DNA from 2 places in the Streptomyces sp. NBC_01237 genome. Region 1 is predicted to be linked to the other one. Evidence: riboswitches for the same ligand, from Rfam matches in the RefSeq annotation. Region 1 holds a riboswitch; the other holds the start of a gene.
What was found. A riboswitch is a leader RNA that binds a small molecule or an ion and turns the genes downstream of it on or off. The one in region 1 is predicted to bind cyclic di-AMP.
Positions count from the first base shown of each region.

Region 2: another riboswitch for cyclic di-AMP. It lies ahead of OG251_RS05525 (C40 family peptidase); the one in region 1 lies ahead of OG251_RS34355 (M23 family metallopeptidase).

Region 1 covers NZ_CP108508.1:7,760,663-7,764,748, forward strand. Annotated here, with positions in the region: gene OG251_RS34350 (alpha-galactosidase) at 1-1,802, shown strand, start outside; cyclic di-AMP (ydaO/yuaA leader) riboswitch at 2,098-2,255, shown strand; gene OG251_RS34355 (M23 family metallopeptidase) at 2,261-3,229, shown strand; gene OG251_RS34360 (SGNH/GDSL hydrolase family protein) at 3,393-4,086, shown strand, end outside.
Region 2 covers NZ_CP108508.1:1,240,455-1,244,540, reverse strand. Annotated here, with positions in the region: gene OG251_RS05540 (ATP-binding protein) at 1-249, shown strand, start outside; gene OG251_RS05535 (LysR family transcriptional regulator) at 450-1,367, opposite strand; gene OG251_RS05530 (LysE family translocator) at 1,440-2,081, shown strand; gene OG251_RS05525 (C40 family peptidase) at 2,108-2,578, opposite strand; cyclic di-AMP (ydaO/yuaA leader) riboswitch at 2,582-2,746, opposite strand; gene OG251_RS05520 (hypothetical protein) at 3,220-3,528, opposite strand; gene OG251_RS05515 (ATP-dependent Clp protease proteolytic subunit) at 3,536-4,086, opposite strand, start outside.

The DNA of each region.
Region 1 (4,086 bases):
AGACGCGGGGTGACGAACTCCGGCTCGGCTTCACCGACGCAGTCCACCGGCTCGCGCTGACCCTGCACTACCGGATGCGCGGGGACTCCGATGTGATCGAGCGCTGGGCCACCGTCACGCACGCCGGGCCGGACGGCCCGCCCCTGGAGCTGCTGCGCGCCGACGCGGCGACCTGGACGCTGCCGGCCCGTGAGGGCTGGCGGCTGAGCCAGCTCCACGGCAGCTGGGGGGCCGAGTCCCGGCTGGTGCGGTCGGAACTGACGTACGGCGAGAAGATCCTCTCCAGCCGCCGGGGACACACCGGACACCAGCATCTGCCCTGGGTGGCGCTGGACGCGGACGCCGCGGCGACCGAGGAGCACGGCGAGGTGTACGGCTGCGCGCTGGGCTGGTCCGGGTCCTGGCGGATCGCCGTGCACCAGCTGCCCGACGGCCTGGTGCAGATCACCGGCGGTGCGGGTTACGACGAGTCCGGGCTGCTGCGGCTCGCGCCGGGGGAGTCGTACACCACACCCGTCTTCGCCGGGCTGTGGAGCCCCGACGGATTCGGCGGCGCGAGCCGCGCCTGGCACGCCTGGCAGCTGGCCCATGTGATTCCGGACGCCGAGGCGCTGCGCCCGGTGCTCTACAACTCCTGGGAGGCGACCGGATTCGACATCGTCGAGGAGCAGCAGCGGGAGCTCGCGGTGCGGGCCGCGGAGATGGGTGTCGAGCTGTTCGTGGTGGACGACGCCTGGTTCGGGCAGCGCACCAGTGACCGGGCCGGACTCGGGGACTGGACGCCGAACCCCGACCGTTTCCCCGGTGGGCTGAGGCCGCTGGCCGAAGAGGTGCGCGGACTGGGCATGCGGTTCGGTATCTGGGTCGAGCCGGAGATGGTCAACCCCGACAGTGATCTCTACCGGGCCCATCCCGACTGGGTCCAGCACGTCCCCGGGCGGACGCGGACGGAGTTCCGTCATCAGCTGGTGCTCAACCTGGCCCGGCCGGACGTGCAGGAATACCTGTGGGAACAGCTCGACACCCTGCTCTCCAGTGCTCCGATCGACTATGTGAAGTGGGACTTCAACCGCTGCTTCACCGATGCGGGCTGGCCGGGCGAGGAGTATCCGCAGAAGCTCTGGATCGAGCATGTGCACGCGCTGTACGCGCTGCTCGACCGGTTGCGTGCCGCACACCCCGGGGTGGCCTTCGAGTCCTGCTCGGGCGGTGGGGGCCGGGTCGACCTCGGGGTGCTCGCCCGGACCGATCAGGTGTGGACCTCCGACAACACCGACCCGCTGGACCGGCTCGCCATCCAGGAGGGCTTCGGCCAGATCCACCCGGCACGGGTGATGGCCGCCTGGGTCACCGACAGCCCGAACGAGCAGATGAACGGGCGGGCGAGTTCGCTGCGCTTCCGCTTCGTCAGCGCCATGGCGGGGGTGCTCGGGGTCGGCGGCGACCTCACCGAGTGGAGCGAGGAGGAGCTGGCCGAGGCGCGGGACTGGGTGTCCCTGTACAAGGAGATCCGCCCGGTCGTCCAGCACGGCGCCCTGTACCGGCTCGCGGCTCCGCGCGGTGGGCTGAGCGCGGTGCAGTACGTGCGGGGCGAGGAGACCGTGGTGCTGATGTGGCTCGAAGCGCAGCGGTACGGGCAGCGCCCCCCGGCTCTGCGGCTCCGCGGTCTTGACCCCTCGGCGGTGTACGTCTGCCAGGACACCGGGACGGTGTACGAGGGATCGGCACTGCTGCACCGGGGGCTGCACACGGGGCTGACGGGAGATCTCGACGCGCGGGTGCTGAGGTTGCGTCAGAGGTGATGGCCATGACATGTCCGTATTGGTGCATTTAGTGGAACATGCCCCACTTGTGGGGGAGATGGTGACCCGCTGGTGAGCGGGATCATATCCGTGACGGTGTGTGGTGGCGGCGCCCGGAGGTAATCCGGGCGCCGCGCGGAAAGCCAAGATCCGTAATCCACGGAGTGTCACCGGAAATCCGAACCGAAATTGAATCGGGGATTCCGGTACGCAACCGATGGCTTGTTCCCGTCGTCCTGACTCGTTTACGGTCACCGTCAATCCGGACGGACCGCCTAATCCTGCCGCCGCCCGGAATTCACACCCACCCACATACGCGTGGCAGGAGCGGGGGACCCAGGTAAGCCGCCGGCCCGGAGAGATCCGGACCGGCTCGGGGTGAAGTCGCAGCCAGCGACCGGGCATCTCCAGCCCGAACCCGACAGCTCACCTCGTAGGCGCCGGAGAGGAATTCCCCCATGCCCGCACAGGGTAAGCACCGTCGTACGAAGACCGGCCCGATCGCCCGCGGTGTCCTCGCCGCAGGGACCGGCGGCGCCGTCCTCGCCCTCCCGCTGATCGGTGCCACCGGAGCGCACGCCGCGGAGAAGGCCGCGCCCGCCGCCGCCTCGGTCGCCGCCGCGCACACCGCCCCCGGTGCCGCCGTGGTGAAGACGCAGACCGCGTCGAAGACCTACTCCGTGGTCTCCGGCGACTACCTGTCGAAGATCGCCGCCGAGCAGAAGCTCAAGGGTGGCTGGCAGAAGCTGTACCAGGACAACCGCGACGTCGTCGGCGGGAACCCGAGCCTGATCTTCCCCGGCATGAAGCTGACCCTCGGCGCCAAGGCGTCCGGCTCCGCCGCCGCCCCGGACGCCGCGCAGTCCGCGCCGGCTCCCTCGAAGGCCGAGCCGAAGAAGGCCGCCCCGGCCGCCCCGAAGGCGAAGCCCGCCCCGAAGACCACGTCCTCCCCGGACTCGTCCGCCGCGGCCGGCAAGTCCACCACCTCCACGAACACCAGCGCCTCCCAGAGCAACAGCTCCGGCTGGACGACCCCGGTGGCCAACGCCAACGTCACCACCCAGTACCGGGCCTCCGGCGCCAGCTGGTCCAGCGGCTACCACACCGGCTCGGACTTCCAGGCCGCCTCGGGCACCGTCGTCCGCGCCATCGGTCCGGGCACCGTGGTCTCGGCCGGCTGGAGCGGCTCGTACGGCAACGAGGTCGTCATCAAGCACGCCGACGGCATGTACTCCCAGTACGCCCACCAGTCCTCGCTCAACGTCTCCGTGGGCGAGACCGTCACCGGCGGCCAGCAGATCGGCCTCTCCGGCTCCACCGGCAACTCGACCGGCCCGCACCTGCACTTCGAGGTCCGCACCGGCCCGAGCTACGGCTCCGACGTCGACCCGATCTCGTACCTGCGTCAGCACGGCGTCTCCATCTGATGGAGCGGTGACGAGCGGTTCCCCCAGGGGCGGTGCGCACGAGCGCACCGCCCCTGTACTTATTCCGGCTTTACCAAAAACTGACCGGGTGGTCTATCTCACCACCCGTCAACCCCGTATTACGGTCGCGTAGGTCACATTCGAAGGTGCAGGATATGCGCTTGTGGCAGACGATTCGAGAATCAATCAACCAGGCATCATCGGGTCGTACGCGGCGATTGGCGACAGCTTCACCGAAGGCGTCGGAGACCCCGGCCCCGACGGGACCTTTGTCGGCTGGGCGGACCGCTTCGCGGTGCTGCTGGCGGACCAGCTCCCGGTCCCCGATGCAGCGACGAGCCCGGAGGATTCCCCGCACGGGAATTTCCGGTACGCCAATCTCGCCGTACGCGGACGCCTTCTCGACCAGATAGTCGAGGAGCAGGTGCCCCGTGCCAAGGAACTGGCCCCGGACATGGTCAGCTTCTGCGCGGGCGGCAACGACATCATCAGGCCGGGCACCGACCCCGACGATCTGGCCGAGCGCTTCGAGCGCGCGGTCGCCGATCTGAGCAACGCGGTCGGCACCGTCATGGTCACCACCGGATTCGACACCCGGGGCGTGCCGGTACTGCGGCACATGCGCGGCAAGATCGCGACGTACAACATCCATCTGCGGGCCATCGCGGACCGCTACCACTGCCCCGTCCTGGACCTGTGGTCCCTGCGCTCGGTGCAGGACAGGCGTGCCTGGGACGACGACCGGCTGCATCTGTCGCCCGAGGGGCACACCCGGGTCGCGCTGCGCGCGGCACAGGTCCTCGGCGTCGACGTGCCGGCCGATCCGGACCAGGCGTGGCCGCCGCGGGCCCAGCGCG
Region 2 (4,086 bases), 6.5 Mb from region 1:
CAGTCGCCCACCTTCACGGTGGACCTCCGGCTGGACCGAGAGGAGGAACTGCACCTGGGGGTGACGGACAGCCACCCCCGCTGGCCCCAACGGCTGCCGGCCGCCGTGCAGCAGGACAACGGACGCGGCATGGTCATCATCCGGGCCCTGGCCAAGGAGTTCGGAGGACGGCTCACCGTCACTCCCACCGCGGAGGGCGGCAAGACCGTCTGGATCACCCTGCCCTGGACGGTCCCGGTCCAGGGCTGACCCCGGCCCTGTCGACAGCGCTCGTGGTCGATACGCCCGAGGGCTGTCCCGTCATCCCCGGCGGGCGCACGACGACGCCTACGGCACCTCGCGGCGATGTCGGAACGCCCGAACACGTCCCGTATGCGGATGTCCCTCCGCCATGCGACGCACCGCATCCGAGGTCGCGCGCCGATCCACCAGGGACGACGGGACAGCCCTCAGCGCGTCGCGGCACCACGGCCGAAACCGCTGCGCAGCAGGGCCATCAGCGTCGACGCCGCGGCGCTCGCCCGGTCGCCCCGGTGCGCGACGGAGATCGTCCGCCGGAAGGCCGCGGGCTCCAGCCGTCGCACCGACAGCGGGGTCGGGGACATCGCGGCGACCATCTCCGGCACCACGGCCACCCCGAGCCCCGCGCTGACCAACGCGCACACCAGGGCATAGCCGGGCGACTCGCACACGACGGCAGGGGTGGCCCCGGCCTCCGCCAGGGCCCGTTCCACCCCGCGACGGGGCGGATGTGTGGGCGCGCTGCTGATCAGCGGCCGGCCCGCCAGCTCGGCGACGGGCAGCCGGCCCGTGCCCTCGGACAGCATGTGGCCGACCGCGGTGATCAGGACCAGCTCCTCGACCAGCAGAGGTTCGATGGTGACGCCCGCCGGAGGCGGATCGGCGGCTGCCGGTTCGTATGTGTGGGTCAGGGCGAGATCGACCTCCCCGGCGGCCACCGCGGCGACCGTACCGGGCGGCTCGTAGTCGGTCACCGCCAGCTCGACATCGGGATGGGCGCGCCGGAACGCGCTCAGCACCGGCGGCAGCAGATGGATTCCGGCCGTGGTGAACGTGCCGACCCGCAGCCGCCCCCCGGAGAGCCCCGCGAGCTGGGCCAGCTCGTGCCGCGCCTGGTCCAGCTCGTCCAGGACCCGTCTGGCCCGGCCCGCGAGCAGCTCACCGGCGGCCGTGAGCCTGGCGCCGCGGTGGTGGCGCACCAGGAGCGCCGCACCGGCCTCGCGCTCCAGCTTGGCCAGCTGCTGGGAGAGGGCGGGCGCGGTGTAGCCCAGCCGGGCCGCGGCCCGAGTGATCGATCCGGCCTCGGCGACCGCCACCAGCGCCGCGAGCCGTGTCGGGTCGTACATTAAGCGTTCCTTTTGGCAGACCCAGAAGATTGCAAGTACACGCTAAAGGCTACTTCGGGCCAGGCTGTACGCATGGACGCACAACTGCTCGCCTTCACGGGAGTCGCCGCAGGCATGGTGGCGCTGCCCGGCGCCGACTTCACCGTCGTCGTACGCAACGCGCTGGCCTCACGCCGTTCGGGGGTGGCCACAGCGCTGGGAGTCGCCGGGGGGCTGCTGGTGCACACCGCGCTGGCCGTGGCGGGGCTGGCCGCGGTGCTGGTGACGATGCCCGTGCTGTTCCGCACCGTCCAGCTGCTCGGCGGGGCGTATGTGCTCTATCTCGGTCTGAGCGCCCTGTACGCGATACGGCGACGGACCGCGGCGACCGACGGGGTGGCGGCACAGGCCCCCGGCCCCGCGCCGAAGGAACTCGGCCGCTCACTGCGCCAGGGCTTCCTGACCAACGCGCTGAACCCCAAGGCGCCGGTGCTCTTCCTCAGTCTGCTGCCCCAGTTCGTCCCCGACGGGCAGCCGCCGTTGCCCAGGACCCTGCTGCTCGCGGCCGTCGTCGTGGTGCTGGCGCTCATCTGGTTCCCGGCCGTGGCCCTGCTGGTGGACCGGTTGGGCCGGTGGCTGCGCCGGCCGCGTACCGCCCGTGCGATCGAGGGCGGCAGCGGCGCGGCGCTCACCGCACTGGGGCTCGCGCTGGTGACCGGACCGCTGCTGCGCTGAAGCGGTTCCGGCCGGGGATCAGGGGATCAGCGCACCCGCCCGTACCAGACGCTGTTCGACCAGATCTTCTCCAGCCGGACCAGGGCCCCCGTCTTGGGGGAGTGCCAGATCTTCCCCTTACCCGCGTAGATGCCCACGTGGTACACGCTGCGGCCGGAGTGGAAGAAGACCAGGTCGCCCTTCTTGCGCATCGAGGAGGAGATGTGGCGGGTCTTGTTGTACTGCTGCTGGGCCGTGCGGGGGAGCTTCTTGCCCGCCTTCTTGAACGAGTAGAGAGTCAGCCCCGAGCAGTCGAACCGGCGGGGGCCGGATGCTCCGTACTTGTAGGGCGATCCCTTCTTCGAGGCAGCGATCTTGAGCGCCTTCGTCGAGTGAGTGGCGGCCTCGGCATCGGTCACCAGACCCGGCGCCAGCATGGTGCTGCCGACGGCGAGAGTGAGAACCGAGGCCGTACCGACCCGGGCAAGCAGAGACGGGACATGTACCTGCGCAGTCATGCGCAACCCTTCGTCAGCCGCCTGTGAAGGATGACCTGTCGGGTTCGGGCTGGCGAAGTTGCCCGGCCGCACTTGGCGGCTTCACCCCGAGGGGCGACCGGTTGCCCGGTCGACCCGTTGTGCTCGGGTCCTCCACTCCTGCCGATCCACTTCTGTCGACCAGTCATCCGGGCAGCGGCAGGACTCGGCGTCCGCCCGGACCGCCCCGCCGCGGTGGCGGGGGCTTGTCGTCCCAGGGATCTTGACTCACGAAGTGCCGGATTTCCGAGGCGAAACAGTGATTTGTGAGGCTCATCACGACTGATCCGTTCGGGTGGACGGGTCGGATTCGAGCCCTCGGCGGCGCTGTCCGACCAGTCTCGTACCAGCGGCGGAACCGCATATTCCGAGTACCGTCCACGCGCAGAGCGCAAGTTGGGTTGTCCCTCATGAGGGGGACTGCCTACGCCGAACGAGCGAGGAAAATTGATCAATCGACCGGGCGTGTCGCGTCGGCTCAGCGGCGCCCCGGTCCGGCTCCCTCACGCCCGGCCCGGCTCCCTCTCACCCGTGGCCACGGCCCCCCTCACGCCCAGACCCCGGCCTCAGCCGCGGGGGCGGGAGGGGCCGGGGTCGGGGTCGGGGTCGAGGTGGAGGGGCGGTCAGCCCGTCGGTGGTGGGGGTACCGCGACCCGGCCCGCGCGCCGCTCCCCGTCGAGCAGGCGCAGCGCCCGCGCCAGGGTGGTCGCGTGGATCTGTGTCTCGCCCCGCTCGTGCATCAGCGTCAGGGCGTCGCGCAGTGCCGCGGCCCGGGAGGCCAGTGCCTGGGCGGCCCGCAGAGCGCCGTAGGTGTCGCTGCCACGGGCCGGGTTGATCCGGCCCAGCTGGTCGAGGACTTCCAGGTAGCGGTCGATGAACTCCCCTTCGGCGCGGGTCAGGGCGGGGAGCGGTGGGAACTCGGGTGGCAGCATCGTCGGTTCACCTCGCGGGGTGCGGCGGCCGGGGCGGGTTGCGGTTCTCCACGACGTGGTCGACCAGCCCGTACGCCTTGGCGGCCCGTGCGTCGAGGATGGTGTCGCGCTCGATGTCGGCGGTGATCCGCTCGGCGGACCGGCCCGTGTGACGGACCAGCATGCCCGCGAGCATCTCGCGTACCCGCATCAACTCGCGCGCTTCGATTTCGAGATCGGACGGCTGGCCCTGCACCGGTTCGTCCAGCACGGGCTGACGGATGACTACCCGGGCGCCGGGCAGGGCATGTCGGCGGCCCGGTGCCCCGGCCGCCAGCAGTACGGCCGCGCTGGAGCCGGCCTGGCCGAGGCAGAAGGTCTCCACGTCGCAGGCCAGGTACTGCATCGTGTCGTAGATCGCTGCCATGGCGCTGAACGATCCGCCGGGAGAGTTGATGTACAGCGATACGGGCCGGTCCGGTTCGGCGTATTCCAGGTACATGAACTGGGCGATCAGGTCGGTGGCCGCGGTGTCGTCCACCGGGGTGCCGAGGAAGACGATCCGCTCGGAGAGCAGCT